Regions from separate parts of the Stenotrophomonas sp. YJH_SMC_133 genome, predicted to be linked through region 4. Evidence: predicted binding sites of a transcription regulator. Region 4 holds the regulator's gene; each other region holds the start of a gene.
The links. Region 4 encodes FliA, which starts transcription of late flagellar genes. Its sites were predicted from a motif close to TAAAGTTTNNCNNNCNNNGGCCGATAA; they were not measured.
Positions count from the first base shown of each region.

Region 1: AC5P78_RS08290 (GGDEF domain-containing protein) is a predicted target of FliA. The motif match lies at 2,050-2,076, and genes of this name have one in related genera.
Region 2: AC5P78_RS04240 (GGDEF domain-containing protein) is a predicted target of FliA. The motif match lies at 5,182-5,208, and genes of this name have one in related genera.
Region 3: AC5P78_RS20860 (flagellin) is a predicted target of FliA. The motif match lies at 1,442-1,468, and genes of this name have one in related genera.

Region 1 covers NZ_JCAFTW010000004.1:380,264-388,000, reverse strand. Annotated here, with positions in the region: gene egtD (L-histidine N(alpha)-methyltransferase) at 1-701, opposite strand, end outside; gene egtB (ergothioneine biosynthesis protein EgtB) at 698-1,969, opposite strand; gene AC5P78_RS08290 (GGDEF domain-containing protein) at 2,120-3,400, shown strand; gene AC5P78_RS08285 (YchJ family protein) at 3,404-3,796, opposite strand; gene AC5P78_RS08280 (sulfite exporter TauE/SafE family protein) at 3,899-4,678, shown strand; gene AC5P78_RS08275 (ATP-binding protein) at 4,948-7,737, opposite strand, start outside.
Region 2 covers NZ_JCAFTW010000002.1:367,767-375,503, reverse strand. Annotated here, with positions in the region: gene AC5P78_RS04260 (MFS transporter) at 1-1,453, opposite strand, end outside; gene AC5P78_RS04255 (LysR family transcriptional regulator) at 1,607-2,524, opposite strand; gene AC5P78_RS04250 (universal stress protein) at 2,666-3,112, shown strand; gene AC5P78_RS04245 (hypothetical protein) at 3,118-3,588, shown strand; gene AC5P78_RS04240 (GGDEF domain-containing protein) at 3,628-5,073, opposite strand; gene fghA (S-formylglutathione hydrolase) at 5,262-6,092, opposite strand; gene AC5P78_RS04230 (YqcC family protein) at 6,156-6,515, opposite strand; gene AC5P78_RS04225 (S-(hydroxymethyl)glutathione dehydrogenase/class III alcohol dehydrogenase) at 6,524-7,633, opposite strand; gene frmR (formaldehyde-responsive transcriptional repressor FrmR) at 7,693-7,737, opposite strand, start outside.
Region 3 covers NZ_JCAFTW010000025.1:87-7,823, forward strand. Annotated here, with positions in the region: partial or broken gene AC5P78_RS20855 (flagellin N-terminal helical domain-containing protein) at 1-54, opposite strand, end outside; gene AC5P78_RS20860 (flagellin) at 127-1,347, opposite strand; gene flgL (flagellar hook-associated protein FlgL) at 1,765-2,967, opposite strand; gene flgK (flagellar hook-associated protein FlgK) at 2,964-4,844, opposite strand; gene flgJ (flagellar assembly peptidoglycan hydrolase FlgJ) at 4,853-6,052, opposite strand; gene AC5P78_RS20880 (flagellar basal body P-ring protein FlgI) at 6,054-7,196, opposite strand; gene flgH (flagellar basal body L-ring protein FlgH) at 7,199-7,737, opposite strand, start outside.
Region 4 covers NZ_JCAFTW010000019.1:29,595-37,331, reverse strand. Annotated here, with positions in the region: gene motD (flagellar motor protein MotD) at 1-834, opposite strand, end outside; gene AC5P78_RS20280 (flagellar motor protein) at 836-1,576, opposite strand; gene AC5P78_RS20275 (chemotaxis protein CheA) at 1,678-3,507, opposite strand; gene AC5P78_RS20270 (protein phosphatase CheZ) at 3,510-4,115, opposite strand; gene cheY (chemotaxis response regulator CheY) at 4,115-4,507, opposite strand; gene AC5P78_RS20260 (RNA polymerase sigma factor FliA) at 4,565-5,308, opposite strand; gene AC5P78_RS20255 (MinD/ParA family ATP-binding protein) at 5,305-6,192, opposite strand; gene flhF (flagellar biosynthesis GTPase FlhF) at 6,179-7,737, opposite strand, start outside.

The DNA of each region.
Region 1 (7,737 bases), on a different contig from region 4:
CTGCCGACCTCGCGGTTGAGGCGGGCCAGCAGGTTCAGGGTGAATGCGGCGGTGACGCCCTGCGCATCGTTGTAGGCCGCCTCGATCAACGCCGGGTCCTTGTGCAGGTCGATGCCGACCAGGGCCAGGCCATCACGCCCCATGGTCTGGCGCATCGCGCGCAGCAGCGCGACCGCGTCCTCGCCTTCAAAGTTGCCCAGCGTGGAACCGGGGAAGAACAGCAGCCGTCGCGCGGGGTCGCGTTCGGGCATGGGTACGGCGACGGGACGGGTAAAGTCGGCACAGACCGGCAGCATCTCCACCTCGGGCAGCGCCGGGGCCAGATGGTCGATGCTGGACAGCAGCGCGGCACGCGAGATTTCAATCGGCGTGTAGGCCACCGGGTCGTGCAGGGCGGCCAGCAGCAACGCGGTCTTGCGGCCACTGCCGCTGCCCAGTTCCACCACGTGCAGATGCGGCCCGACGCTTCGGGCGATGTCCTGCAGTACCCGTGAAAGCAGGGCCAGCTCGGTGCGCGTGGGGTAGTACTCGGCGGTCTGCGTGATCTGCTCGAACAGGCGCGAGCCGCGCGCATCGTAGAAGTACTTGGACGGCAGCTGGCGCGGCGTGCGCGACAACCCGGCCACCACGTCGGTGAGGATCTGCTGGCGGCCAGGGGTGAGATCGGTCAGCGCCTGCAGTGCGTCGTGCACCGTACTCATGCGAGGTCCCTGGCCAGGCGCAGCCCGGAGAACTGCCAACGCGCCGGGGGCATGAAGAAGTTGCGGTAGCTGGCACGCACGTGGCCACGCGGCGTGGCGCAGCTGCCACCGCGCAGCACCCATTGTCCGCACATGAACTTGCCGTTGTATTCACCGAGGTTGCCGGCGAAAGGGCGGAAGCCCGGGTAGGCGCCATACGCGCTGTGGGTCCATTCCCATACATCGCCGAACAGCTGACGCAGTCCACTGCCCCCGGCAGCCTGCGGGTGCAGCCGATCGTCATCGGCAAAATGACCGCGAGGCGGCAGCGTTGCGGCGGCAGCCTCCCACTCGAACTCGCTGGGCAGGCGCGCGCCGGCCCAGCGGGCGCAGGCATCGGCCTCGTAGTAGCTGAGGTGGCAGACCGGCGCATGCGGATCCAGTTCGCGCCAACCGCCCAGGGTGTACTCGCGCTGCAGGGCGCCATCCCAGTACAGCGGGTGCTGCCAGCCCTCGGCTTCGCGCAGCGCCCAGCCTTCGCTGAGCCACCAGCGCGGTTCGCGGTAGCCGCCGGCGTCGATGAAGGCGCGGTACTCGGCATTGCTGACGGGGCGCTCGGCCAGTGCGTGCGCGGCGAGCAGCACGCGATGCGCCGGCGATTCGTTGTCGTAGGCGAAGGCGGTGTGCTGCGGCCAGGCTGCGGCGCCGATGGTGACGATGCGCTCGGGCGACTCGATCCAGCCCTGCGCACTGGCAGCGCTGGTTGCAGGCTGCAGGTCCTCGCGGTAGGCCGGCTGCAACGGATTGCACCAGAACGCGTGCTTGATGTCGGTGAGCAGCAGTTCCTGGTGCTGCTGTTCGTGCTGCAGGCCCAACTGCAGGTGCTGCAGTGCCTGCTCATCAAGGTCGCCTGCCGCCAGCCGCGATTGCACCTGTGCATCGACCTGCTGGCGGTAGTCGCGCACCTGCTGCAGCGATGGCCGCGACAGCAGCCCACGCTGCGGCCGGGCATGCGCCGGGCCGAGGCTCTTGTAGTAGCTGTTGAACAGGTAGTCCCAGGCAGGGTCATGCGCCGGTGCAGGTGGGAAGCCGGCCAGCACGAAGCATTCGAAGAACCAGGTGGTGTGGGCCAGGTGCCATTTGCTCGGGCTGGCATCGGCCATGCTCTGCAGCATGGCATCTTCGGCGCTGAGGGGGGCTGCCAGGTGCATGCTGCGGTTCCGCACACATGCGTACTGGCGGGCGAGATCGCGCTGCGGGGCAGCGACGGCGGTGGCTACGCTGTCCATCCGGGCAGCATCTGCGCAACAGGGTGAGTGCGATGTCATCGTTCGACGTCAACGCGTTCACATGCGTGACCATCCCGCATTCAAGAAGCCGGTGCGAACGCCGCTAACGGCAATGCTGCGGCCGCGTCGTCACCGCGCTGGAATTCCTGCTTGCCCCTGCATCCGCTCCGCCAGCCTGCGCATTACCTGTTCGTGCTGCCCGCCGTGCTGGTTGCCGTGGTGCTGTGGGCAGCACTGGGCAACGAAGACGTTGCCAGTCCGGCCCAACGCATCCTGCCCTGGCTGCTGGCCTGCCTCGGCGCCGGCCTTGCCCTGCTCTACCACCAGGTGCGTACGCTCTGCCTGCTGCTGGTGGTGGCGGTCATGTTCGCGCTGCTGCACCAGGACGTGGGCGGCTACCTGCACAGCGGCCACGTCACGGCGCTGACACCGCTGCGCTTCCATGCCATTTCGGCCTGGTTGCCCTTGCTGTTCGCGGGCCTGGCATTGTGGCCCGAGCGCGGGCGGCGCCGCCACGACCTGCTGTTGCGGAGTGTTGCCAGTGGCACCGCGCTGATGATCTTCCTGCTGCTGGCCACGCAGCAACCCCGGGGCATGCACGATCTGCTGTCCAACCGCCACTGGAGCTGGATTCCGGCCGACTGGAACGCGCTGGCACAGCTGCCAGCGCTGCTGTTCCTTCTGGCAACCGCCGCGCTGGGCTGGCAGGCCTGGCGGCATCCGCGCCCGTTGCACACGGCGATGCTGCTGGCCCTGCTGTGCCTGTGGTGGATGCTGCCACGGGTGTTCCTGCAGCCGGTGCTACTGCCGGCACTGGCCAGCGCGGCCCTGCTGCTGATGCTGGGCGCGATGCTGCAGGAGTCCTTCCATATGGCCTTCCGCGATGAGCTGACCGGCCTGCCGGGGCGCCGCGCCTTCAATGAGACCCTGCAGCGGGCGCGCGGCACCTACAGCATCGCGATGGTGGACGTGGACCACTTCAAGTCGTTCAACGACACCCACGGCCACGACACCGGCGACGATGTGCTGCGCCTGGTGGCCTCGCGCTTGGGCCGGGTGGGCGATGGTGGCCGGGCGTTCCGCTATGGCGGCGAGGAGTTCGCGGTGGTGTTCCTGGATCGTCCCGCAGCGGCCTGCGTGGATGCAGTCGAGGCGCTGCGGCAGACCATCGAGGACACCCGCATGCAGCTGCGCGACCGGAGCACACGCAGCCGCGACGATGAAACGGGGCGCCGGCAACGAGGACGCGGCGGAAGCGGGCAGACGGTGCAGGTGACGGTGAGCATCGGGCTGGCAGACAGCCGCGTGGATGAGCGGCCAGCGGCAGTGATCAAGGCCGCCGACCAGGCGCTGTACGCAGCCAAGGACGGTGGCCGCAACCAGGTCCGCGCGCATGCCGGCCAGCGCGTGCTGGCGGCACGCGGCGGCTGAGGCTCACACCGCGTCGAGGTAGTACCAGCGGCCGTCGACGCGCAGGAAGCGGCTGTGCTCGGCCATCTTCACCGCGCTGCCGCCGCCCACGCGGTAGCGGGCGGTGAAGCGCACTTCGGCGCTGTCGGCGCCGGTGACGGTGTGCTCGTGCACGGTCAGGCCCAGCCAATGCGTACGCTGGCCGGGCGCATCATCCAGCGACAACTCGGCCGGACGGGTATCCGGATGCCAGCTCTGGCGCAGATAGTCCGCCAGCCCCCGCACATAGGCGCTGTAACGTGATCGCATCAGGCGCTCGGCATCGGGGGCGGCCTCACCGGCATGGAAACGGCCACAGCAGGCGGCGTACTCGGCGGGAAGGCCGCAGGGGCAGGGATCGGTGGGTTTTCGGCTCATGCGGACATTGTCGCCGGGTTGTCCGGATGGATCCACGCGGGGCACCGGTCAACCAGTGCAGGACAGGCGTATGCTGTCGCGCCCCCATATCGATTGATCGCCGTGCTGGAACTGGTTCCCCCTGAGTTGTGGTGGCTGGTGGTCATCGCCTTCATCGCCGGGCTGGTCGATGCCGCCGTCGGTGGTGGTGGGCTGGTGCAGCTGCCTGGCCTGTTCACGGTGCTGCCGCAGCAGACGCCGGCGATGCTGTTTGGTACCAACAAGTTCAGTTCGATGTTCGGTACCGGTGCGGCCGCCTGGCGCTATGCGCGCAACGTGCGCTTCCCGTGGAAGCCGGTGTTGTTCGCGGCCGGCACGGCCTTCATCTTCTCCTTCGCCGGCGCCACCGCGGTAAGCCTGCTGCCCAAGGACGCGGTGCGCCCACTGGTGCTGGTGCTGCTGGTCGCGATGCTGGCCTACACACTGTGGAAGAAGGACTTCGGCGCGCTGCACCGTCCGCAGGAGATCGGTCGCCGCGAACTGGTGATCGCGCTGGCGATCGGTGCGGCGATCGGCTTCTACGATGGCTTCTTCGGGCCGGGCACCGGCAGCTTCCTGATCTTCCTGTTCGTGCGCCTCTTCGGGCTGGATTTCCTGCGCGCCTCGGCGGCATCAAAGGTGGTGAACCTGGCGACGAATGTGGCGGCGATCTCGTTCTTCGTGCCGACCGGCAACATCCTGTGGCTGTTCGCGCTGCCGATGGCGGCGGCCAACATCATCGGCTCGGTGGTGGGCACGCGCCTGGCGCTGAAGGGCGGCACGCCGTTCATCCGCAAGCTGTTCGTGGGGCTGGTGGTGGTGCTGATCGCGCGGATGGCGTGGGATACGTTCCGCGCTGCGTGAACGCGGTTGCCGGCCAGCGGCCGGCACTACCGGGTCATGAACCCCGCCCATGGGTAGTGCCGGCCGCTGGCCGGCATCCCCATCCGATCAGGTCATGAACCCCGCCCATGGATAGTGCCGGCCACTGGCCGGCATCCCCATCCGATCGGGTCATGAACCCCGCCCATGGGCAGTGCCGGCCGCTGGCCGGCATTCCCCATCCGATCGGGTCATGAACCCCGCCCATGTAGTGCCGGCCGCTGGCCGGCATTCCCCTTCAATCGGCCAGGTCAGGCCTCGGCTTCTTCCGGTTCGTTGGCCTGCTGGCGGCTGCGCTCGGGCAGCTTCAGGCGCTTGCCTTCCTCGTCATACTCGATCAGCAGCACGCCGGAGTCGTGGCGGCCGCTGATTTCGACGAAGCAGGCGCCGCCGATGAACGGTTCCAGCGTCATCACCGACTTCAGCGGGGTGGCAACCACCATCTGGAAGCCGAAGTTGTCGAAGATGTTCATTGCCAGTGCGGTGAACTCGTTGTCGGCCTTGTCGAAGGCTTCGTCGAGCACCACTGCGGCGTAGCTGGGCAGCTGGCTGTCAGCACCGCCGAGCTGGTAGCGCAGTGCCGCGGCCAGGCAGGTGGTAGCCAGTTTCTGGCGCTGGCCACCGGACTTGCCGGCGCCGCTGCGGTAGATCTCGACCTGCTGGCGCGTTTCCGCATCCAGCTCGACGCCGATGAACTCCACGTGCATGCGCACGTCCAGCACCAGCTCCCGCCAACGCTTGTCCTCGCCTTCCTGCGAGCCCAGGCGGTTGACCAGCTGGCGCAGCACGGTGAACTGCGATTCGGCCAGCTCGCGCTGCTCGGTCTGCTGCTGCGACAGCACTTCGCGCAGCTGCAGGTGGAACTCGCCGACTTCCGGCAGGCGGCGGTCGCTCAGTTCGATGGTCAGCAGCGTACCGCGGTTGAACGGCACCTGTTCCAGGCTGGCGTTCACTTCGTCCAGGCGCTGGCCGATCGACTTGCGGGCCTCGGCGCTGTGGCGCTGCAGGGCCAGCAGGTTGTTCTTGCTCTGGTTCTGCAGCAGATCGAAGAAGCGCTCTTCGTGCTGCGGCAGGCCATCGCGCTCCAGTCGTTCGAGGCGTGCGAGGAAGTCCTCGGCCGAGGCCACCGACACGGTGAAGTCGCCCGATTCCTCCGGCCACTGCTGGATGAAGCGACGGAAGCAGCCGATCAACTGGTTCTCGATGCGGTTGAGGTCCTGCTGCGAGGACGACAGCTGCTCGTTCAGCGCGTTGCTGACCTGGCGCATGTGCGCTTCCAGCGTTTCCAGGCTGAGCGGACCCTGCTCCTGCAGGCGCTCGGCAAGGCCGGCTTCCTGCTCCTGGGCCAGGCTCGGCAGCACCAGCGCACGGCTCTGCTGGCGCGCGCGGTCCAGGCGGTCGCGTTCCTTGACCAGCTGCCCGCGCTCGACGCGGACGTCTTCATAGGTGCGGCGGGCCTGCTCGATGTCGGCGCGCACGGCGTCGATCTGCTTGGCCAGCTTGGCGAGGTCGGCATTGCCTTCGCGCAGGTCGCGCAGCGTGGCCTCGATGTCGCTCAGGCGCTGCTGCGGGGCGGCGATGTCGATCTCGTTCCAGCTGATGCTGACCAGCTCGTGGCAGGCCAGGCGGCGTTCGTTGTCGCGGTCACGCTGTCCACGCAGGCGCGCGATGTCGGTCTCGCAGCTGGCGATGCGCTTGGCCAGTTCCTGAGCTTCGCGCTCGAAGGCGCCCACCTTGTCGTGGTTGTTGAAACCGAGGATCCAGCGACGGCGGTCGCCCACCGCACTGCGGTCATCCTTCTCGAAACGGTCGCCCGGATGCTTGACCTGACCTTCGCGGGTGATGCCGCGGTCGACGTTGCGCAGCTGCTTGGCATCCACGCACTCGTAGTCGAATCGCTTGCCGAGCTCGCGGCGCAGCCAGCTTTCGAACACGTGTTCGCGCAGTTCCAGCTTGTGCAGCAGCGACTTCGCCGACGGCTCACGGGCGAACGCATCATCGTTGCGGCGCACGCGGTAGTAGGTGAAGCGCATGCCCAGGTGGGTACGGTTCACCCACTCGGCGACGTCGTTGTAATGCTTGTCGTCGACCAGCAGCGACAGCGCGAAGCCACCCAGCACGCGCTCGATGGCACCCTGCCAGCCCTGCTCTTCCGAGCGGACCTGGATCAGTTCGCCGACAAACGGCAGCGCCGCTTCAGCGATGCCGGTTTCCTCGGCCAGGCGCGCGCGCAGCTTCTGCATCGGCGCCGGGATGTTGGAGGGCGTGCGCTGCATCGCTTCGAGTTCCGCACGGACTTCGCCGAAGCGGCGCTCGTCATCGCGCTTGCCACCCAGGCGATCGCTGATCGCATCGTCCAGCGCCGAAGAGGCGCGCTGGCGGTCCTGCAGCTCGTTCTGTGCGCGCTCGACCAGTTCGGCGAAGCCGTGTGCGTCGTCCGGCAGTTCGGCCCCCAGCTGCTGCGCGGCCAGGCTTGCCTGCTCGCGCTTGGCCTGGCGGCGGTCGCGCTCGGCTTCGGCGCGGCCCTGCTCGCGTTCCAGTTCTTCGATGCGCTCACCGCCCTGCTGGCGGCGCTGCAGTTCCAGTTCGGCCAGGCGCTCGGTGTGGTTGTCCAATGCGGCGCGACGCTGGGCTTCTTCGCCAAGCAGGCCACGGTCACGCACGTCCATCTCGCGCAGGCGCGCTTCGATCAGCGCCTGGCGGCGGCTTTCACGGAAGCTGTCGACGCCGAGCTTCAGCGCTTCGTCGTCACCGCGCTGGCGGTGCATTTCCTTCAGATCGTTGTAGTAGGCGCGTGCCGGCAACAGGGTTTCCACCTGGCGGCGTGCGGTGACCACTGCCTGGTGCGCGCCATCGAGCTCGGCGAAGTCGCTGACCAGGCGCTCGGCGGCGTCGAAGGTCTTCGGCGTGTCGAGCATGAAGTCGCGCAGGAAGACGTTGAGGTCGCCCAGGTTCTTCGCCGACTGCGTCTTGTGCAGCAGGCGCAGCGCCATCTCGTTGTCGATGCCGAGCAGGTCGCGGAATCGCTCGGCGTAGCCGGA
Region 2 (7,737 bases), on a different contig from region 4:
CGACCACCCAGTACAGGTCGGCCGAAGTCAGCGCCTGCACCTGTGCATGCAGGCGCGCGCCCAGCTGCGGGCCATCGGCCAGCCACGGTTGCTCGCCAAGGCGGTCGACCAGCACGGTGGAATGGAAATGACGGCGGCCCTGGGCGACGGCATCCAGCACGCCACCGGCGAGCACGGCAGCGAAGCCCTTGACCGTGTTGAACCAGGCCGAGGCGAACGGGCCGTCCTGCGGCGCCAGGCCGCCGGTGGCCAGCATCAGCAGCGGCAGCACCGCCATCGGTTGCGCGAACACCTGCAGCAGCTGCACCCACAGGAAGTTGTCGCGGATCCAGGCCACGTCCAGGTGCGAGCCCAGCCAGCAGGCCAGCGCCAGCATCGCCAGGCCCGTGGCCTGCACCCAGCGGCAGTCCACCGCGCGGATGTTCAGCAGCGCCGCCACCAGCGGCAGCGCGATCACCTGCGGCAGCGCCACCCACAGCAGCATCGGTGCGGTCTGCAGCGGCCGGTAGCCCTGCACGCTGGCCAGGAACCCGGACGGGATCGAGATCACTGCCAGCAGCACGAACAGCACGCCGCCCAGCGTCACCAGCGAGTAGCTGAGATTGCGGTTGGCCAGCAGCTGCAGCTTGAAGAACGGCAAGGGGTGGAACCATTCATTGATCATGAACAGCACCATCAGGCCGGCACCGCCACCGATCATCAGCGTGATCATCGGCGAGTCGAACCAGTTCAGCCGCGGGCCCTGCACCAGGCCCAGCACCAGCAGCACCAGCGCCGGCAGGCCCAGCAGCAGGCCGACGCCATCGAACTGGGCGAAGCGTTCCAGCCGCAGCGGGTCCTGAGGCAGGCCCCAGCCGACCATCGCCATGGCGGCCAGGCAGTACGGCACGATCTGCCAGAACGCCCAGTGCCAGCCCACCTGCTCGACCCAGAACGCGGCCAGCGGCGTGCCCATGCTCGGGCCGAACGTCGCCGTCAGTGCGTAGCCGGCCAGGCCGTACAGCTTGATGCCCGGGGGCAGGAAGCGCAGCGCCACGCTCATCAGCAGCGGCGGCAGCGCGCCACCGCACAGACCCTGCAGCGCGCGCAGCAGCAGGAACACCTGCAGGTTCGGGGCAAGCGGGCACAGCACGCCCAGCACCATGAAGCCACCGATCATCGCCAATGCGAAGCGGCGCAGCGAGAAGGTGGCGGCACACCACGGTGCGAAGGCCATCGCGCTGACCGACATCGCGCTGTAGAGGGCGACGATCCAGCTGCCGTCGTCGACGCTGAAACCCATCGCCCCACGGATGTCGGCCAGGGCGACCTTGGTGATGTTCTCGTTGAAGCCCGACACCAGCACCGCCAGCAGCACGCCACACAGGCCGACCAGAATGCGGCGATCGAGCCCGGGGGCGGCGGCAGGACGGGGCGCTGCGGCGGCCGGGACAGCGGCGGCCGGCGTACTCATCGCCGGGCACCTATCCGTGCAGTGCACGGCATGTTGGGGGTCATTGGAATGCGCTCAGTGAAACTCCGGGGAGCGCAGTCTAGGGAGCCGGTACCCTGCGAAAAATGGCGCAACCCGCATCCCAGGCGTGCGCCAGGCGCACGCATGCAGATGTCAGCGCGGGGCCTCCCCTGCGCTTTCGCACATGGTCTTGATCGAGCGCCGCAGCCACTGGTGGGCGGCGTCGTTGTCCAGGCGTGGATGCCAGGCCTGCACGATGGCGGCGGTCCGCACCGGGATCGGCAGCGGGAACAGGCGCAGCGGCAGGCGCATGCTGACGATCCGCTCCAGCATCACGCTCGGCATCTGCGGCAGGATCAGGTCCGATTCGGCCGCCGCGAAGATCGCGCCGTGGAAGGTCGGGCTGATCAGCGCCACCCGCCGCTGCAGGCCCAGCGCGGCCAGATCATCATCGATCGGACCACGCGGCAGGCCGCGGCGCGACACCGCGATGTGGTCGCAGGCGGCAAAACGCTCGGCGCTGATCTCCTCATCGAACAACGGATGATCTTCGCGCGCGGCGCCCATGAACGAGGTACTGAACAGGTTCTGCACCTTGGTATCGGGCGCATGCTTGCCGGCCGTGCTGATGTACAGGTCGATCCGGCCCTGCGCCATCGCATCGTCATCGGTATCGCCCTCGGGCACGAAGCGCAGCACTGCGCGCGGCGCCTGCTGGCGGAACAGCTCGCGCAGGCGTCCGCCGAACCCCCCGACGAACACATCATTGGCACGCACGCTGAAGGTCCGCTCGAGCACGCGCATGTCCACTTCACGACCGGCGTTGAAGACGCGGTGGGCCTGCTCGATCACATCGCGGACCTGCTCGCGCAGCTGCAGGGCGCGGGGCGTGGGCGCCAGACCGCGGCCGGCACGCACCAGCACCGGGTCGCCCAGCGCGTTGCGGATCCGGCCCAGGGTACGGCTCATCGCCGGCGCGCTCAGGTTCATCCGGCGCGCGGCGGCGGCCACGCTGCATTCGTCAATCAGCACGTCCAGTGCCAGCAACAGGTTCAGGTCCGGCAGGGGCATGACAGTCTCCAGTAAATCAGATGACTTTACGGCACTTGCAACCACGGTGGATTGCGTTCGACGCATTCATTGACTGCCGCGCACGGCATGGGTGCGCGCGGTGACATCGGCGACCATCCCCGGCCTGCCAAGGAGACATCCATGTTCAATACCCTGCTGGTCGCCCTGGATGGTGGCCCCCAGCACGCACGCGTGCTCGACCTGGCCGCCGCCATCGCCGGCCCCCACAGCCGCCTGCACCTGCTGTGCGTGCTCGACCCCGAATTCGCGCTGGCGGCCGATGCCAGCGAAGCCGACCGCATCGAGTACCCGGAAGCCGCCCGCCAGCGCTCGCGGGCCGAAGCGGTGCTGGCCGAAGCCCTGGCCGAGCTGCGCGAACGCGGCATTGACGCCATCGCGCAGATTCCCTCCGGCGACCCGGGCGAAGTGATCAGCGAGCAGGCCCGGCGCCTGAAGTGCGACCTGATCGTCATCGGCCACCGCCACCTGTCCCGGCTGGAACGCCTGTTCGAACCCTCGATCGGGCAATGGACCATCGACCACGCGCCCTGTCCGGTGCTGGTGGAAACCCGCGACCCACAGCCCTAGCCACCATGGCCTCCCGTTCCCCGTTGTTTCCCACCCGGGTCAACTACCGCGCCTTCGGTCGACAGTTCGGCCGCGGCGAACAGGCGCTGCTGGGCGCGATACGGCAGTTGCGCGACCCCGATCTGCAGGCCGATGGCCTTGCCCAGCTGAGCGGACTCGGGCTTGGCCAGGAGGGATGCGACGCCTTCATCGGCCTGCTGCCGCTGCTGGCCACCCCCGCCGCTCCGATCGATCTGCTGCCGGCCGGCTCTCCCTTCATTGCCGCCAGCGAATTGGACCTGCTGGTCTGCCTGCTGCGCATCGCACAATGGCGGCATGCGCGGCCCCGCGAAGACGACACGCTGGCACCCTTGCGCCGGCAACTGGCACGCTGTGCGATGGCCGTGCAGGCGGCAAACCTGCCGTTGCGGCAGCGCTCGTTGTCACCGGTCGGGCTGAGGCTGCTCGATCCGACCGGCTGGTTGCGGCAGCGATAAGCCGTCGCGCCCCCCGTGTGATCGCATGCAGAGAGCTGCTCAGCAGTCCATCGTTCCGTGCGTGCTGCCCTCGTCATCCAGCACGTGCGCATGCAGGATCACCTGGTTGCGGCCAGCCCGCTTGGCGGCATACAGGCCGGCATCGGCGTCTGCCAGCAACTGATCGGCACTGGCCAGAGCCGGCGGATGCAGGTAACCCACGCCGACGCTGATGCTGACCGGGCCTTCCGGCAATGGCAGCGCTTCGACCGCTTCGCGCAGCCGCTCGGCCAGCGCCAGCACGCCCGACAACGGGCTTCCGGGCACGATGACGGCGAACTCTTCACCGCCATAACGCGCAACGCTGTCACCACCGCGACCGGCTATGGCCTTCAGCACCCCGGCCACCGCTTGCAGGCAACGATCACCGGCTGGATGGCCGTGCTGGTCGTTGAAGGCCTTGAAGTGGTCGATATCCACCAGCAGCAGGCCCAGCTCGGTGCCGCTGCGCCGTGCGCGATTCCACTCGGACGTCAGCCGTGCGTCGAACTCGCGGCGGTTGGCCACGCCGGTCAGGCCATCCTGCCGCGCCAGTTGATCCAGTGCTGCCTGGCGTTCCAGAAGATCGGTCTGCAGCAGGACGCTGCGCAGGCCGAAGCCAAGGGTGGCTACGACGAAGCCGGCAACGGCCAACGGCCGCGCATGATCGACCACCAGCGTGCCAACCACCAGCAGCAGCAATGGCAGGATGATCGGACCGGCGGCCTGCACCGTCCTCGCCAGCCGCGGGTGCGGCGTTGTGCCTGCGTCCGGCGCCGTGTCCAGCGCCAGGCAGGCGATCAGCAGGAAAGGTATGTCAATCAGCAGATCGTTGAACGCACCGAATGCATCGTCGGACGTGTAATGGTTGATGTAGTAGGCCACCAGCAGATAGGCCATCGCGTACAGCGCCAGTGCGCGGAAGAACCTGCGCCGTTCGGGCACGTCGCCGGCCAGCCATCGCACCACGGCGAACGCGGCGATACACAGGTTCTGGATGTCGAACATGCGCTGCATGTTGGACATCGCATGGGCGTCGACCTCGACACGGGCGGCGAACGATGCGGTGTGCACGAAGAACAGCACACCCAGCAGCGCCGCCATCGCCGCGTCGATCAGGCTGATGCTCAGGCGCTCGCGGCGTGCCCGCGCCAGGATGAACACCAGGGGCACGCCATACAGCACGTACAACAACAGGCTGACGCGTGGGGTGAAGTCAGCCCGGCCGGCACCCAGCGCATCCACCATGTTGAACGTCATGCCGCCGGCCCACAGCAGCAGTGCCATCGCGGTAGAACGCCAGCCCAGAGCGGCGCGGTCACGTTGCGCCCGCACCAGGCACGCGGCGGCGGCCAGCAGCGGTGCGCCGGTCAGGAAAACGAAGGAGCCTACCCCGGCGGGGCCAGGCCACAGGGCCAGCACCAGGCCATGGCACAGCACATACAGCAGCGCCAGCACTACCGGCATGCATCCCCCCGATCCGCAAGGCCGTCTACGCGCACGATAGCGCGCCGGCACGCCACAGCGGCGTGATCCACTGCGGCAAAACGACACTCCGAGTGCACCGCGATGGTAGTGCCGGCCGCTGGCCGGCAAACCCAATGAATCACAGGGCTGCAGGTTGCCGGCCAGCGGCCGGCGCTACCGGAAAGCCCTCAGCCCTGCAGGGCGCGGGCGTGGTGGGCGATGTGCTCGCCGATGAAGCTGGCGATGAAGTAGTAGCTGTGGTCGTAGCCGGGCTGCAGGCGCAGGGTCAGCGGATGGCCGGCGGCGTCGCAGGCCTGCTGCAGGCGCTGCGGCTGCAACTGGGTCTGCAGGAACTCGTCCGCCTCGCCCTGGTCGACCAGCAGCGGCAGGCGCTCGTCAGCCATAGCGATCAGCTCGCAGGCATCCCATTGCGCCCAGTCGGCCGGGTTGTCGCCCAGATAGGCATGGAAGGCCTTCTGCCCCCACGGCACGTGGCTGGGCGCGACGATCGGCGAAAACGCCGACACGCTGCGATAGCGCCCGGGGTTACGCAGCGCGATCACCAGCGCGCCATGGCCGCCCATCGAATGGCCACTGATCGCGCGCGCGTTGGTCACCGCGAAGTTCGCCTCGATCAGCGCCGGCAGCTCCTGCGCCACGTAGTCATGCATGCGGTAGTGCTTCGCCCACGGTGCGCGGGTGGCATTGAGGTAGAACCCTGCCCCCTTGCCCAGGTCGTAGCCCTCGGCATCGGCTACGTCATCACCGCGCGGGCTGGTGTCGGGCGCGACGATGATCACACCGTGCTCGGCCGCATAACGCTGCGCGCCGGCCTTGGTGATGAAATTCTGCTCGGTGCAGGTCAGGCCGCTCAGCCAGTACAGCACCGGCAGCTTCTGTGTTTCCGCCTGCGGTGGCAGGTACACGGCGAACTGCATGTCGCAGCCCAGCGTGGTCGAATGATGGCGGTAGACGTCCTGCCAGCCGCCAAAACATGCGCGGTGTTCAATGCGTTCCATGGTGCTCTCCTGCGCGGCGCGTCAGCGCACGCGTGCTTCTGGTAGATGCCGACCTTGGTCGGGTTATCCACGCCCGGCGTGGATGCCTTGGTTGATCCGTTCATCCAGCTGTGCCAGCAGGCGCAGCAATGATTCGACGCCAGGCTGGCCGTCCAGGTTGCGATACGCCGCCACCGCCACGTCGCTGCGTGGTGGCCACTGGCCGTCGGCGCGGGCTTCGTGCAGGCGCGGCAGGAATACCTGCGCAAGCCACTGCTCGAACGGCATGCCATCGTCGCTGCCGAAGGCCGAAGTCACCGCACGCGGTGGTCCCACCTCGCCGTCGACCCAGCCCAGCGCACGCAACGCCTGCTCGATCGGCACCACCAGGGCCGCGCGCGGGTCTTCCGCACGCGGCCGGCGCAGGGCATCGAACCAGCCCATGACGCGGCTCAGTAGTGGACCACCGAACGGATCGACTTGCCTTCATGCATCAGGTCGAAGGCGTCGTTGATCTTGTCCAGGTCCATGGTGTGGGTGACGAACGGAGCCAGTTCGATATCGCCCTTCATCGCATCCTCGACCATGCCCGGCAGCTGGCTGCGGCCCTTCACGCCGCCGAAGGCGGTGCCCATCCACTTGCGCCCGGTCACCAGCTGGAACGGACGGGTGGAGATCTCCTGGCCCGAACCGGCCACGCCGATCACCACGCTCTGGCCCCAGCCACGGTGCGCGCATTCCAGCGCCGCGCGCATCACGTTGACGTTGCCGATGCACTCGAAGCTGTGGTCCACGCCCCAGGTGGTCATTTCAACGATGACCTGCTGGATCGGCTTGTCGAAATCCTTCGGATTGATGCAGTCGGTGGCACCGAATTCGCGCGCCAGCTCGAACTTGGACGGGTTGGTGTCCACCGCGATGATGCGGCCGGCCTTGGCCTGGCGTGCACCCTGGATCACCGCCAGGCCGATGCCACCGAGGCCGAACACGGCCACGCTGTCGCCTTCCTGCACCTTGGCGGTGTTGTGTACCGCGCCGATGCCGGTGGTGACGCCGCAGCCGAGCAGGCAGACATGTTCCGGGTTGGCGTCCGGGTTGATCTTGGCCAGCGAGACTTCGGCAACGACGGTGTACTCGCTGAAGGTCGAGCAACCCATGTAGTGGTACAGCGGCTCACCGTTGTAGCTGAAGCGGCTGGTGCCATCGGGCATCACACCCTTGCCCTGGGTGGCGCGCACGGCCACGCACAGGTTGGTCTTGCCGCTCTTGCAGAACAGGCACTCGCCGCACTCGGCGGTGTACAGCGGAATCACGTGGTCGCCGGGCTTGACGCTGGTCACACCCTCGCCGACCTCCACCACGATGCCGGCACCTTCATGGCCCAGCACCACCGGGAACAGGCCTTCCGGGTCATCGCCGGACAGGGTGAACGCATCGGTGTGGCAGACACCGGTATGGGTGATCTTCACCAGCACCTCGCCTGCCTTCGGCGGGGCGACGTCGATCTCGACGATCTGCAGCGGCTGGCCGGGACCAAAGGCGACGGCGGCACGGGATTTCATGGGTGGACTCTCCAGAGACAGGCAATGACAGGATGGGCGGCGCCATGTTGCGCCATCGTTTATTTCAGGTACGAGCGGATCAACGCGCTCATGTCGCGCACGCG
Region 3 (7,737 bases), on a different contig from region 4:
CAGGTTACGCTGAGCATTCAACGACATCGTATTGGTGTTGATGACTTGTGCCATGAGGAGAGGTCCTTGAGCGGTTGCACGTGAGTTGGGTTAGACGCCCCCGACGTGCCCCGGGGGCGGCTCATGTCAGCGCTGCAACAGGCTGAGCACGTTCTGCGGTACCTGGTTGGCCTGGGCCAGCATGGCCGTACCGGCCTGCTGCAGGATCTGGGTGCGGGTCAGTTCGGCGGTTTCCTTGGCGAAGTCGGTATCGCGGATGCGGCTGCGCGATGCGGACAGGTTCTCCGAGGAGGTCTGCAGGTTGGCCACCACCGAGGTGAAACGGTTCTGGATCGCGCCGAGGTCGGCGCGCACGCTGTTGACCGACTCGAGGGCCTTGTCGACGATCGACAGCGCCTTCTGCGCACCTTCGGCGGTGGTGACGTTCAGGTCCTTGACGAAGTTGGCCGTGGCGCCGGTCAGCAGACCGCCGTTGGTGCTGGTTTCGGTCAGGCCCAGGCCGGCGATGGTCGCGGCGGTGGCGCCGGCCGGCGGGGTTGCGGCACTGACGCCCAGGGTGAAGGTCTGGCCGTCCTTGACCGAGGCCAGGCTGATCACACCGGCATTGACCGAGGCCATGACGCCGGTTTCGCCCAGCTTGTTGTTGATCGCGGCAGAGGTGGCCGAAGTGATCGATTCGCCCGCCTTCACGGTGAAGTCGTTGATGGTGACCGTGGTGGCGGTGCCGCCCGGCGGGGTCACCGAGATCTGCAGGCCGGAGTAGGTGGTGTCGGCGGTGGCCTTGTCGGCGGCGGCCAGGCTGGTGCCGGTGTAGCCGTTGGCGAAGGTTGCCGCGCCCAGCGAATCAGCCTTGGCGTTGACCACGCTGTTGATGGCGATGGCCTGGCCGGCGTTGGCGCCGACCTGGAACAGCTGGCTGGTGAAGGAGCCGTCCAGCAGCTTGGTGCCATTGAAGTCAGCCTGCTTGGCCACGCGGTCGACTTCCGAGACCAGCTGGGTCACTTCAGCCTGCAGGGCCTTGCGGTCGCTGGCCGAGTTGGTGGCGTTGGAGGACTGCACGGCCAGTTCACGGATGCGCTGCAGGTTGTTGCCGACTTCGCTCAGCGAACCCTCGGCGACCTGGGCCAGCGAGATACCGTCGTTGGCGTTGCGGATGGCCACGTCCAGACCGCGGATCTGGGTGGTGAAGCGCTCGCTGATGGCCAGGCCGGCCGCGTCGTCCTTCGCGCTGTTGATGCGCAGGCCGGACGAGAGGCGCTGGATGGTGGTAGCGAGCGAGCTGCCGCTGGTGCTCAGGTTGCGCTGAGCGTTGAGCGACATCGTATTGGTGTTGATTACCTGTGCCATGGGGTCGTCTCCTCTTATATGGAACCCGTTGGTGAATGAAACGAAGCGCCGCCTGTTTTTTTGTGTGGCTGTGTGCTTCGCTGTTGCCAAATGAATAACGGCGCTTTGTCAACAACCTTTAGCCGTGAATTCCGTCGATGCTGCAATTCGGTGCCGGAGGCTGTTTTTCCCGGGTTTTCCAGCCCTGGCTGGGCGTGAAGGCGACCCCGGAAAGGGCGGTTGGGCATGCCCAACCAGCGCTGATGAAGGTATCGGCGGGGCAGGGCCGGGCTTGATGGGCAATCACGGAAAATGCGTGCAGCACGTTTCCGGTAGCGCCAGCCCACGCCCGGCGAGCGCGACGGAACGGGCACGCAGAAACGAAAAAGGCCGCGATGCAGGGCATCGCGGCCTTTCAGGGGTGACGCAGGAGATGCGTCAGCGGATCTTGTTGAACAACGACATCGACTGCATCTGCGAGAAGATCGTCTGTGCCGCCTGCAGCGCGGTGCTCTGCAGCTGGTACTGGCTCAGTGCATCGGCATAGTCCAGGTCACGCATCTGCGACAGCGTGGTCTTCAGGGTCACGCTGTTGGCTTCACGCATGTCGGCGGCATTGTCCAGTGCCTTCAGCTGCGCACCGCCGGCCGCGCGCGAATCGATCATCCGTTCCGACGCACGGGCCACATCGCGCAGGGCGCTCTGCAGTTCGTTCTGCTGCGCGCTCATCTTGGCGGTGGTGCCGGTGTCGGCATCAAGCGCGGCAATCAGCTTGTCCATGGTGTCGAAGATGTCGCGGCTGGTGGCCGGCTTCACGTTGAAGCTGTCACCGGCAGCGGGTGCGCCGGTGATCTGCAGGCGGACACCGTTGACTTCCACGTTGTCACCGGCCTTGAACGTGCCGGTGCCGGTCACGTTGCCAGCGCCGTCCAGTACCTGGTACTGGTCGGCGGCGGTGAAGCGGATGCTGAAGGACTGGCCGTTCCAGCTGTCGCTGCCATCGCGGGTGATGTTGGTCAGCACGCCGTTGCCGGTATTGCCGGCCGCGGCAACACCATCGACGAAGCCGTCGCCGGTAGGAATGCGCATGAAGATCTCGCTGCCGGGCAGGGCATCCCGCACATAGGTATCGGGGCCGACTTCAATCTGGCGCTGGGTCTGGTCGCCACGGTAGACCACCTTGCCATTGATCTTGGCGAACGGCGGATCGCCATCGTTGGTGCCGCCGAACACGTAGCGGCCGGTGCCGTCGTCGGCGTTGGCCAGCGACAACAGGCCCTCGCGGATCTGGTTCAGTTCGGTGATCAGCGTTTTCTTGTCGGCGGCGCCCAGCGCCGGATTGCTGGCCTGGATGGTCAGGTCGTTGACGCGCGCCATCAGGTCGTTGACCTGGGCCAGGGTGTTTTCCTGTACGCCCAGTCGGTTCTGCACGTTGCCGGCATTCAGTTTCATCCGGTCCAGTGCGGCCAGGCTGCGGTCAAGCCCGACCGCCGCACCAGCGGCAACCGGATCGTCCTTGGCGCTGACGATCTTGCTGCCGGTGGCGATCTGCTGCTCCAGGTGGCTGAGCTTGGCCTGCTTGGCCATCATCAGCGACACGGACTGGTTGAACATCATGCTTGTGGAGATACGGCTGCTCATCGACGGACGGCTCCCAGGATGGTCTGGAACATGCTGTCGGCGGTGGAGATCAGCTGCGAGGCTGCCTGGTAGGCCTGTTGCAGGCGAAGCATGTCGGCCGCCTCTTCGTCCAGATTGACGCCGGATACTTCATCGCGTGCTTCCTGCGCCTTGTCATTGATCACCAGCTGCGCTTCCAGCGAATACTCGGCCGAGCGGGCGGCTGCACCGACCTGGGTGGTCAGGCCCCCCAGGGCGCCGTTGAGGGTGACCGTGCCGCTGTTGAATGCCTTGGCGCTCTCCACCTTGGACAGCCTGGAGGCGTTGCTGTTGTCCGACGAGCCCGCCGGAGTCGGGGTGATGTTGAAGGTGTCGCCGACCTTCGGCGCACCGTCCAGCACGAAGCTCCAGCCATTGGCACTGATGGTCTGGCCGGGCGTGTAGGTCTGCGGCGGGCCCCCATCGATGGTGTAGGTGGTGGCCGAGGTGAACACGATCGCGGCCGGATTGCGCAGGTTGGCGTTGGTCGAATCGCTGACGGTGACACCGCTCAGCTTGCCGGTGCCCGTGTTGGACGTCGCCGCCGCGCCCTTCACTGCCGCAGCAGCGGCGATGCGCGAGGGATCGGTGACCGCCACTTCCATGCTGCCCGCCACGCCTGCGGTCGGCTGCAGCAGGAAGCGGTCGTTGGCCGCCGGGGTACCGCCGACCACCAGCTTGACGCCGTTGATCACCAGTGGATCGGCGGCCGTACCGGTGCCGGTCAGCGGAACGTTCGCACCGGTGTCGGCACGACTGGCCTTCCAGTTGGTGCCATCGAACTGCAGCACCACGTTCTGCGCGTCCAGCTTGCCGAGGTCGCCGTAACTGGCGCTGAGGCTGGCGGTGCCGGTGTTGGCATTGTTGGCGGTGACGCGTGGATTGCCGATGTTGAAGAAGTCACCCCCCAGCTGGCCATACAGGTCCACGCCCTGGTGATGCACCTGGTTGAAGCTCTCGGCCAGGCCTACCGCCAGCTTGCCCAGTTCGGCCTGGGCAGGCGTCAGCACGGTGTCGCGGAATTCCAGCAGGCCGCCGATCTGGCCACCGACCGCCTTCGGGTCGAGGCGGATGGTGTTGCCCTGCGTTTCCAGCGCCAGCTGCAGGCGCTCGGGCTGGTACGGGTCGGCCACGGTGGTGACCTTGGTCGCCGTGGTGCCCACCACCAGTGCGTTGCCGCCGGCGGTGTAGACATTCATGATGCCGCCGTCCTGGATCACCGCCGTGCCACCGGTGTAGCCGATCAGCTGGGTGATCAGCTGATCGCGGCGGTCGAGCAGGTCCGGTGCGGCGGTAGCGATGTTGGTGCCGATCGCACCGTTGATCTGCGCGATCTCCTGCGCCAGCCGGTTGACCTCGGTGGCACCGGCCAGCAGGCCGTTGTTGACCTCGCTGTTGAGGTTGTTCAGGTGCGTGTTGAGCTGCACGAAGCGGTTGGCCAGCGCCTTGCCACCATCCAGCATGTTCTGGCGGTCGGCGGTGCCGGCGGCATTGGAGGACAGGCCGCTGACCGAATCGAAGAACTTCGACCAGACGCCGGACACGTTGGTTGCCGCGTCGGAGAACAACGAATTGACCCGGTCGGCCATGCCGGAGAGCTGCTTCAGGCGCGCCAGCTCGCCGCTGCTGTCGAGCAGGCGCGAGATCGCCAGCTGGTCGGCGGTACGGCGGATGTCGGTGATGCGGGTGCCGTTGCCGACCGTGCCGTAGCCGTAGTTCTGGGGATCAGCGGTGGCGAAGTTGACCTTCTGCCGGCTGTAGCCCGGGGTATTGAGGTTGGCCACGTTGTGGCTGGTGGTCGCCAACGCACGCTGGAAGGCGAGCAGGGCACCGGTACCGGTGGAAAGTACGCTGGACATGGGGTTCCTCAACGACGGGTGATACCCAGCGCCGCGGTTGCGGTGCTGGCGAAGGTCTGGCCAAGGCGCGAGCCGGCATCGGCCACGGCGCTGACGGCGCGCTCGATGGTCGGTCCGCCGGCGATCGCGGCGATCTTGGCCGCGTAGCGCGGGTCGGTGGCATAGCCGGCGCGCTGCAGGCCACGGGCGAAGCCCTGCACGTCGGTGCCGGCCTGCAGGGCCTGCTGGTAGCGCGGGCTGGTCTTCAGCAGGCGCACGTAGTCGGCAAAGCTCTCGGCCGGCGAACTGTAGGCACGGAAGCTGGCGGTCTCGTTGCGGCGCACGCCATCGACGTACTCGTGGGTGCCGGCCACGGCGCGCTGGCCGTTCCAGCCATTGGCCTTGATGCCGAACAGGTTGTGCGAGGTGCTGCCGTCGGCATGCTTGATGTGGCGCTTGCCCCAGCCGGTTTCCAGCGCCGCCTGGGCGACCAGGGCGCGGGCATCCACGCCCAGTTCCTTGGCCGCACGCTGCGCGTGCTGCCAGATGCTGGCGACGAAGCCTTCCGGGGTGTGCTCGCCCAGCTGCGCGACGGCGGTACGGGTCGCCATTGCATCGGCCGGGCTGATGGCCGTGCCGCGGTTGCTGGCGGTGGCCGCCCACTGGTCGCTGTTGGCAGCCCAGTCCTCGCCTTGCAGGCCGCCGATGTACGGATCTTCGGTACCCAGCGAGCGGTGCATGCTGCTGCTTTCGCGCCCGGCGATCAGGTCCAGCGCCTGTTCCATCGGTGCAACCGCCGCGTGTGCGCCGGACTGGGCGCCGGCGGCCATCTGCTGCAGCAAATGCACGGCCTGGCTGCCGTCTTCCAGCGGCAGCGACGGTGCCGGCTTGGCCGGTGCATTGAGCTGATAGGCACGGCTGGCCTTGGCCGGGTCCACGCGGGTATCCAGCGCCGGGCCATCGGCGGCCTGGCCGGACAGCTGCCGGCTGATCATGCCGGACAGGCCCAGGCCTTTGCCGCGGGTCATCGCCTCGGCAATCTTCTGGTCGTACATCTCGCGGAACATCTTGTTTTCGCCGGGGAACAGCGAGTCGCCGAAGCTGGCGTCACGCATGCTCTTGACCAGCATCTGCGCGAACTGGCCTTCCAGCTGGCGCGCGACCTTGTCGATCTTCGCCGGATCGTTCTGTTGTGCCGGGTGCAGATCGAATGCGGGATTGATGCGCATATCAGATCACCTCGAGCTCGGCACTCAATGCGCCGGCCTGCTTCAGGGCTTCCAGGATCGCGATGAGATCGCCTGGTGCTGCGCCCACGGCGTTCACCGCGTGCACGATCTCGTCCAGGGTGGTGCCGCCGCTGAACTTGAACATGCGGCTGCCGTCGTTGGTGGCGGTGATGGTCGACTGCGGGCTGGCTACGGTACGGCCGCCGGACAGCGCATTGGGCTGGCTGACGTTGGTGTTTTCCTGGATGGTCACGGTCAGCGAACCGTGCGAGATCGCGGCAGGTCCCACGCGCACCTGCTGGCCGATGACCACGGTGCCGGTACGCGAATTGACCACCACCTTGGCCGGAGCGCTGCCCGGGGTCAGTTCCAGGTTCTCGATGCGCGCCAGCAGGCCGATGCGTGCGCCCGGATCGCTCGGCGCGGTAACCGCCACGGTCACGCCGTCGACCGCACGCGCCGCACCGTCGCCGAACGCATTGTTGAGCGCAGCGACCATGCGCGAGACCGTGGTGAAGTCATTGTTGTGGAGGTTCAGGGTGATCTCGCCGCCATTGGCCAGCGGGTCGGGCAGGGCACGCTCCACGGTGGCGCCATTGGGAATGCGGCCGACGCTGGGCACGTTCACCGAAACCCGCGAGCCATCCTTGCCCTGCGCACCGAAGCCACCCACGATCAGGTTGCCCTGGGCGATGGCATAGATCTGGCCATCGGCGCCCCGCAGCGGGGCCATCAGCAGCGAACCGCCGCGCAGCGACACCGCGTTGCCGATCGAGGACACGGTGATGTCGATCGGCTGGCCCGGCTTGGCGAACGGCGGCAGTTCAGCGTGGATCGCCACCGCCGCCACGTTCTTCAGCTGCGGATTGACGTTCGGCGGAACATTCACGCCCAGCTCGCCGAGCAGGTTCTTCAGGCTCTGCACGGTGAACGGCGCCTGGCTGGTGCGGTCGCCGCTGCCGTCCAGGCCCACCACCAGACCGTAGCCCACCAGCGCATTGCCACGCACGCCACCGACCTGGGCCAGGTCCTTGATGCGTTCGGCGCTGGCCGGGGCCACCACGGCGAAGACCATGAACACGCCATAACAGAGCGACGTCATGCGTCGCTGCCAGGAAGAAGAGGAGAAGAGTTTCATGGCCATACTCAGAACGGCGTCAGGCCGGAGTTGAAGAAGCGGCTCAGCCAGCCCATCGCGTTGGACTGCGCGACCGGGCCGCGGCCGCCGTAGACGATGCGGGCTTCGGCCACGCGGCTGGACGGAATGGTGTTGTCCTGGCTGATGTCGCCCGGGCGCACGATGCCCTGCACCTGCACCAGTTCATCGCCTTGGTTCAGGCGCAGGTTCTTCTGCCCCTGTACCACCAGGTTGCCGTTGGGCAGGCGCTGGATCACCGTCACCGTGACGCTGCCCTGCAGGCGGTTGCTCTGCGCGCTGTTGCCCTTGCCGGTGAAGTCACGTGCGCCCTTGGCCGTCGCACTGAGGATGTCCTTGCCGCCCAGGGTGACCGGCGCACCGAGGATGGACGGCGTGCCCAGGCTCAGGTTCGATTCCTTGTTGGTGGCGGTATTGGCACTGGTCTGCGCGGTGGTGTTCTCCAGCAGGGTGATGGTCAGCAGGTCGCCGACATCGCGCGCGCGACGGTCCGAATACAACTGCAGGGTCGGGCCGGCCGCGTAGATCG
Region 4 (7,737 bases):
ATGCGAGGTGTCGGCCAGGATGATGACCATCACCCGGCGGTTGCGGTTGCGCCCCTGCGCGCTGTCGTTCTCTTCGCGCGGACGGAACTGGCCATAGCCAACCATCGCCAGCCGTGATGGTTGCACGTCCTGGTCCGCGAACAGGTGCACCACGCTGGCGGCGCGTCCGGCCGACAGTTCCCAGTTCGAAGGGAAGGTGGCGGTGGCGATCGGCACGTTGTCGGTATGGCCTTCCACGCGCACGCTGTTGGGCACGTCGCGCAGCACCTCGGCCAGGCTGGCCAGCGTCTGCCGTGCATGCACGTCCAGCGCGGCCGAGCCGGTGGGGAACAGGATGTCGCTGTTGATCTCCACTTCGATCCACAACTCGGTGCGGCGCACGCTGATCATGCCGCGGTCGATCAGCGGCGCCAGTGCCGCGGTGAGGCGGTCGGCGATGCTGTTGAGCTGGCGCTCGGCACGGGCGATCTGTTCCTGGTTGTGCACGGAGACCGGCATGCGCATCTGCGAGGCCATCGACGGCAGCAGGGTCGGGTCGTGCGACGGCGCGGGCGCGGAGGGGCCGATCTTGGTGCCGGACTTGATCACCGAGGGGCTGTCCCAGCCGCCACCCTGCACCTGCTTGTTACCCACCTGCACCGGGTTGATGGTGCGCGGTGCGCCGCCGAAGGCATCGGTGAGCGCGTCGGCCATGATCCGGTACTTGCCCTCGTTGACCGAGGAGATCGCGTACATGACCACGAAGAAGGCGAGCAGCAACGTCATCAGGTCGGCATAGGGGATCGCCCATGCTTCATGGTTGGCGTGCTCTTCGTGGTGCTTGCGGCGGGCCATGTCAGTGCAGGAAGCCGGAGAGGTTGGTTTCGATGTTGCGCGGGTTCTCGCCCTGGGCGATCGAAATCAGGCCTTCGATGACCATTTCGCGGTCGCGGGTGTTGTGCGAGATCACACTCTTGAGCTTGGCGGCGATCGGCAGGAACAGCAGATTGGCCGAGGCGATGCCGTAGATGGTGGCGGTGAACGCGGCGGCGATGCCGTGGCCGAGTTTGCTCGGGTCGGCCAGGTTCTTCATCACCGCGATCAGGCCGAGCACGGCACCGATGATGCCGAGCGTGGGCGCGTAGATGCCCATCGCTTCGAAGACCTTGGCACCGGCCTGGTCCTGGTGCTCCTGGCTGCCCAGTTCGATCTCCAGCATGTGACGCATCGATTCGGGTTCAACGCCGTCCACCAGCAGCTGCAGGCCCTTGCGCAGGAACGGGTCCTGCTGCGCTTCCACCTGCGATTCCAGGCCCAGCAGGCCCTGGCGGCGGGCGATGTTGCTCCACTCGACGATCTGCTGGATCAGTTCGCGGCGATCGCTGTGCGGCGGGCGCACGACCCAGCGCACGATCTTGAACGCATGCTTGAACACCGCCGGCGAGGTGTGAAGCAGGATCGCGGCAACGGTACCGACGATGACGATCACGAACGCCGCAGGCGACCACAACGACGCCAGGCCAGCGCCCTTGAGGATGCTGCCACCGACCAGCGAGGCCAGGGCGAGAAAGAGTCCAATGAGGCTGAGTCTATCCATGGTTCCGGTATCGGCTTGTATGAATGGGACTTGAGACACCGGGAGAATGCGTACAGACGGTAGTCACAGTTTTCGGGTCGCCGGGCCATGCCCGGCGGCGTTCAGCGTATGCCGTCCACGTCCAGGATCAGTGCCATGCGACCATCGCCGATCAACGTTGCACCGGCATAACCGCGCAGGCCGCGCAGGGCTTTTGGCAGTGGCTTGATGACCACTTCCTCGCGCCCGCGCACCTGGTCCACGACCAGGCCGAAGCGCGCTTCGCCGGCCTGCAGCACCACGATGGTCAGCAGGGTTGACGCGGCCGGCGTCACATCCAGCCACTGGCGCAGGTCGACCAGCGGCAGGGTGTGCGAGCGGCGATCAAGCACGGCGCGGCCATCGAACCAGCCCAGCGAGGTGCGCGGCGCGTGCAGCACTTCCATCACGCGTGCCAGCGGTAGCGCGTAGACGTCCTCGCCGGCCTGCACCAGCAGGGTCGGCAGGATCGCGAGGGTGAGCGGCACGCGGATCAGGAAGCGGCTGCCACGACCCAGTTCCGACTGGATCTGGATCTGGCCGCTCAGTTCGCGGATGCGCGACTGCACCACGTCCATGCCGACGCCACGGCCGGAGATGTCGGTGACCTGCTGCTTGGTCGAGAAGCCGGGCAGGAACACCAGGTGCAGGCATTCCTCGCTGCTCAGGCGGGCGGCGGCTTCCGGATCGATCAGGCCTTTCTCACGCGCCTTCGCGCGCAGCTTCTCCGGGTCGATGCCGGCGCCATCGTCCTGCACCTCGATGCTGACGTAGTCACCTTCCTGCTGCGCCGACAGGCGTACATGGCCCATCCGCGGCTTGCCTTGTGCTTCGCGCAGGTCGGGCATTTCCACGCCATGGTCGATGGCGTTGCGGACCAGGTGCACCAGCGGATCGGCCAGTGCTTCGACCAGGTTGCGGTCGAGTTCGGTTTCGGCGCCGACCAGCTCCAGGTCCACTTCCTTCTTCAGCGAGCGGGCGACGTCGCGGGCGACCTTGGGGAAGCGCGAGAACACCTTGCCCACCGGCTGCATGCGGGTACGCATCACCGCCGACTGCAGGCGGGCAGTGGCGATGTCCAGCGTCGATACGGCGCGGTCCAGCTCCTCGTCGCGCAGGCGTGCACGCAGGGTCTTCAGGCGGTTGCGGGAAAGGACCAGTTCGCCGATCAGGTTGACGATCGCATCCAGGCGCTTGGTGTCCACGCGCACGGTGTGCTCGGCCTCGGCCATCGGCTTGGCCGCCGGCTTGGCTGCGGGCGCCGGTACGGGCGCTGGGCGCGGTGCAGCGGCAGGTGCCGCCGCGACGGTGGCAGCAGGCTTCGCGCCTGGCGCAGCGCCGCCGTGCAGCTGGTCCAGCAGCGCTTCGAACTCGTCTTCGCTGATCAGGCCGTCGTCGGCCTTCCTGGCCGGCGCGACCGCGGTCGGTGCGTTGCCGCCATGCAGCTGGTCGAGCAGGGCCTCGAATTCGTCGTCGGTGATCAGGTCGCTGCCAGCTGCCGCAGGGGCGGCCGCAGCGACCGGCGCGGCAGTGCCACCGTTCATGTCGAACTGCGCGATCAGGTCCGGCGGCGCATAGCCTGGCTCGGTGCCGGAGGACACGGCGTCCAGCATCGACTGCAGGTAGTCCAGCGATTGCTGGGCGGCGTCGAAGTGGTGGGCCTGCAGCACCGCCTGCCCGGCACGCGCGATGCCCAGGGCCTCTTCAGCGGCGTGGCACAGCTCGACCATCGCAGTGACGCCAAGGAAGCCGGCACCGCCCTTGAGCGTGTGGTATCCACGGAACACCGCGTTGAGCTGCTCGGTGTCCTGCGGTGCCTGCTCCAGCGACACCAGCTGTTCGCCCAGGCGATCCAGGATTTCCTGTGCCTCGATGATGAAATCGGCAGTGATGTCGTCGGATACCGCGCTCATGCTTACAGCCCCAGATCCGACAACAGGTCGTCGGCGTCGTTCTGCGAGACCGCGTGGCGGTCCAGTCCCTTCAGTGCCGGCCCGGCCAGTTCCGGGTCGGTGCGATGCTGTTCCGGCGGCAGGCCGAGTGCGCCGAAGCCCTCGTGCACGCGGCGGACGATGCCGACCACGCGACGGATGATCTGCCCGGTCAGGTCCTGGTAGCTCTGGGTCAGGGCGATCTCGGTCAGGTTGTGGCGGATGCGCTCGAGCTGCGCGTCCTGGCCCGGCTGCAGGCCTTCAGCGCGCAGCTGTTCGGTCAGGCTGCGGCATTCCTCGGCCAGGTCCAGGGTGCGGTGCGTGGCCTGTTCGGTCATGGCCACCACGTGGTCCAGGCGTGCGCAGGCGTCGTCCAGCTCACCGGCCTCGCTGGGCACGGTCGGCAGCTCACCCAGTGCCTGCCCCAGCTCGCGGGCCAGCCGCGAGAGGCCGCTCATCATCGGCTGCGTACGCAGCGCGACCAGTCCGTCGATGCGCTGCCGCCAGGCGGCCTCGTCACCGGACTCGAGTGCGTCCAGGGCTTCCTGCAGGCGCAGGGAGAGGGCGCTCTTGTCGACCGTGGTATCCATCAGGCGCTGGCCGCCAGGCGTTCGAAGATCTTGCCGAGCTTCTCTTCCAGCGTCTGCGCAGTGAACGGCTTGATGATGTAGCCGTTCACGCCGTTCTGGGCGGCTTCGATGATCTGTTCGCGCTTGGCTTCGGCGGTGACCATCAGCACTGGCAGGGTCTTCAGCTTGGCATCGGCACGGATCGCCTTCAGCAGCTCGATGCCGGTCATCACCGGCATGTTCCAGTCGGTGACCACGAAATCGAACGGCTGGCTCTGCAGCAGCGACAGCGCGGCATGCCCGTCCTCGGCTTCGGCGGTATTGGTGAAGCCCAGATCGCCCAGCAGGTTCTTGACGATCCGACGCATGGTCGAGAAGTCATCGACGATCAGGATGCGCATGTTCTTGTTCAAAGCAGAGTTCCTTTGTTGTTCATTCCGGGCGGCCGGGGGCAGCCGCCTCGGGCATGTTCATTCTTCCAGGCCGGCGTCCGCCGCCTCGAAAATCTTGAGCCGGCCACGCAGGCGCAGCACCGCCTGGCCGTGGATCTGGCAGACCCGCGACTCGCTCACGCCGAGCACCGCGCCGATCTCCTTCAGGTTCAGTTCCTGCTCGTAGTAGAGCGAGAGCACCAGCTGTTCGCGCTCGGGCAGGTGGCCGATGGCCTTGCCCAGCTCGCGGCCGAACTCACCACGCTCCAGTACCTGCTGCGGGGTCGGGCCGCCCTGGGCGACGGTGTCCAGCTCGCCCTGGTCCTCGATGCGCGACTCCAGGCTCAGCACCTGGCCACGTGCGGCGTCTTCCATCAACCGCAGGTATTCGGGCAGCGGCATCTCCATCGCGGCGGCCACTTCGGTGGCGCTGGCGGCGCGGCCGCTGCTCTGTTCCAGGCGGCGGATGGTGGCGGCGGCATCGCGTGCACGGCGGTGCACGGAGCGCGGCACCCAGTCGCCACGGCGGATCTCGTCGATCATCGAACCGCGGATGCGGATCGAGGCATAGGTCTCGAACGAGGCGCCCTGGTCGGCGTCGTAGCTGCGCGACGCTTCTATCAGGCCCATCATGCCGGCCTGGATCAGGTCGTCCACTTCAACGCTGGCCGGCAACCGCGCGGCCAGGTGGTGGGCGATGCGCCGCACCAGGTCCGAATGCTGGGCGATGACCTCGTTGGCCGCCGAGCGCTGGACTTCCCTGTACTGGGCTGCGCCTTTCATGCGGCCACCCCGCGCTGCTTGAGGATGCGCTCGAGGAAGAACTCGACGCCGCCACGCGGTTCGGTCGGCGCCTGCCAGCGTGCGGTGCGACGCGCGATCTCGGTGATCGCCAGCGCGGCCGGGCTGGACGGGTAGGCCTTCACCACCGGCTGCTGGCGCTGCACCGACAGGCGCAGCCAGTCGTCCTGCGGCACGCAGCCCAGGTAGTTCAGCGAGACATCGGCGAGGAACTTCTCGCAGACGCGGGTCAGCTTTTCGTACAGCACGCGGCCCTCGTTGGGGTCGCGCACCATGTTGGCCACTACCTGGATGCGGTCCACGCCGCGTTCGCGCGACAGCACCTTGATCAGCGCGTAGGCGTCGGTGATCGAGGCCGGCTCGTCACAGACCACCACCACGGTGTCCTGCGCGGCCTGGCAGAAGGTCAGCACGCCGTCGGTGATGCCTGCGGCGGTGTCCACCACCATGATGTCCAGTTCGCGTTCCAGCTCGGAGAACACGTTGACCAGGCCGACGTGCTCGGCCGGGGCCAGCTCGGCCATGTGCCGGCGGCCGGACGCGGCCGGCACCACCAGCACGCCGTTCGGGCCTTCGACGATGACGTCGTCCAGCGAGCAGCGGCCGGCGACCAGGTCGGCCAGCGTGAAGGTCGGGTTCAGCCCCAGGATCACGTCGATGTTGGCCAGGCCCAGGTCGGCGTCCAGCAGCAGCGTGCGCTTGCCCATCCCGGCCAGTGCCACCGCCAGGTTGGCGGACACATTCGTCTTGCCCACGCCGCCCTTGCCGCCAGTGACGGCAATGGTGCGCACAGGGCCGAGCGGCTCGCTGCGGGTGGCCGACAGCGGGAAGGTCTTGGTCAGCTTGGCGTACTCACGCGACGGCATGGTTCAACTCCGGGTTGCAGGGCATATCGGCCGCTCGGCGCAAATCTTCAAGGCGAAGTACAAGATTGGCTGCACTGGCCCGGTGCAGGTCGTCCGGAACGTCCTGGCCATCGGTCACCCAGGTGATCGGCAGGGCGTGGTCCACGGCCACTGACAGGGCGTTGCCGAAGCGGCCCGTCTCGTCCAGCTTGCTCAACACCAGGCCCTGCAGGTTGGCGGCGCCGAAGCGGCGGACCACCTCGTCCATGTCGCCGAAGCTGGTGTTGGCCGGCAGCACCAGCAGGGTGCGTACCTGGCGGGCGGCGCGCAGCCACTGCAGCTGCGCGGCCAGCGCGCGGTCGCGCGGGCCCAGCCCGGCGGTGTCGATCAGCACCAGCTTGTAGTCCTTCAGGCGTTCCAGCAGCTGGTCCAGGTCGGTGCCGCTGTTGGCCTCGTGCACCGCGATGCCGAGCTGGCGGCCGTAGCCGTACAGCTGCTCGCGGGCGCCGATGCGGGTGGTGTCGGTGGTCACCAGGGCCACGTCGCGCGGCGCATGCTTCTCGGCGAAGCGCGAGGCCAGCTTGGCGATGGTGGTGGTCTTGCCGGCGCCGGTCGGGCCGACCAGGGCGATCACGCCGCCTTCTTCCAGCGGGTCGACCGGGGCGATCGGCAGCTTGCGCGAGATCAGCCCCAGCATCAGGCCGCGGCCACGATGGGCTTCGGTCTCCAGCGGGATCTGCATGGCCACGTCGCGGGCCAGCCCGGCGTCGAAACCGTACTCGTCCATCAGGTCCAGCGCGGTGGCGCGCACCGGGCTGCCACGCAGGCGCTCGTCGGTGAAGCGGTTCATCTCGCGCTCGATCACCTGGCGCATGCCGGCCACTTCCTGGCGCAGCTGGCGGATCTCGGCGTCGTCCTGGGCAACCACGGTCAGCGTCGGTGCCGGGGCCAGCATGGGGGCCGGGCTGGCTTCGCCGGCGGCTTCGACCGCTGCCGGTTCGCTGGCGGCGATCCCGGGCTGCGCTTCGGTCACGGCAGCGGTCGGCAGCGGCGGCGGCTGCACGGCCGGGGCCACGCTTTCGTGATGCATGTCGTGCGGCGGGTCGATCTGGAAGCGGGCGCGGTTGGCCGGCACGGTAGCGGCCGGTGCAACGATGGCCTCGGCGAACGGGGCGAAGCTCTGTTCGGGTAGCGCCGGTTCGTTGACGGCGGCGCGCGCCAGGGTGGCGGCGAAGCCAGTGCTGCCACGGGTCGGCACGATCTCGTCGGCGCTGTCCAGGGTACGGCCGGTGGCCCCAACGGCCGCACGGGCGAGGGCGGCCACCGCCGAGGTGGTGGCGGCGACCGGTTCCGGCGCCGGGGTGCTGCTGCGGCGGCGGGTGACCGCGGCGATCACCGCGTCGGCGGCGGTGCGCGGCTTGGGTGCCGGCGGCGGTGCGACATCACGGCGCGAGGCTTCCAGTGCACGCTGCACGGCGCTCTCGTCGTAGTTGGCCGCGGCGACGATCTCGATGCCTTCCTCGATCCGGCGGTTGGACAGGATCACGGCGTCAGGACCATGTTCCT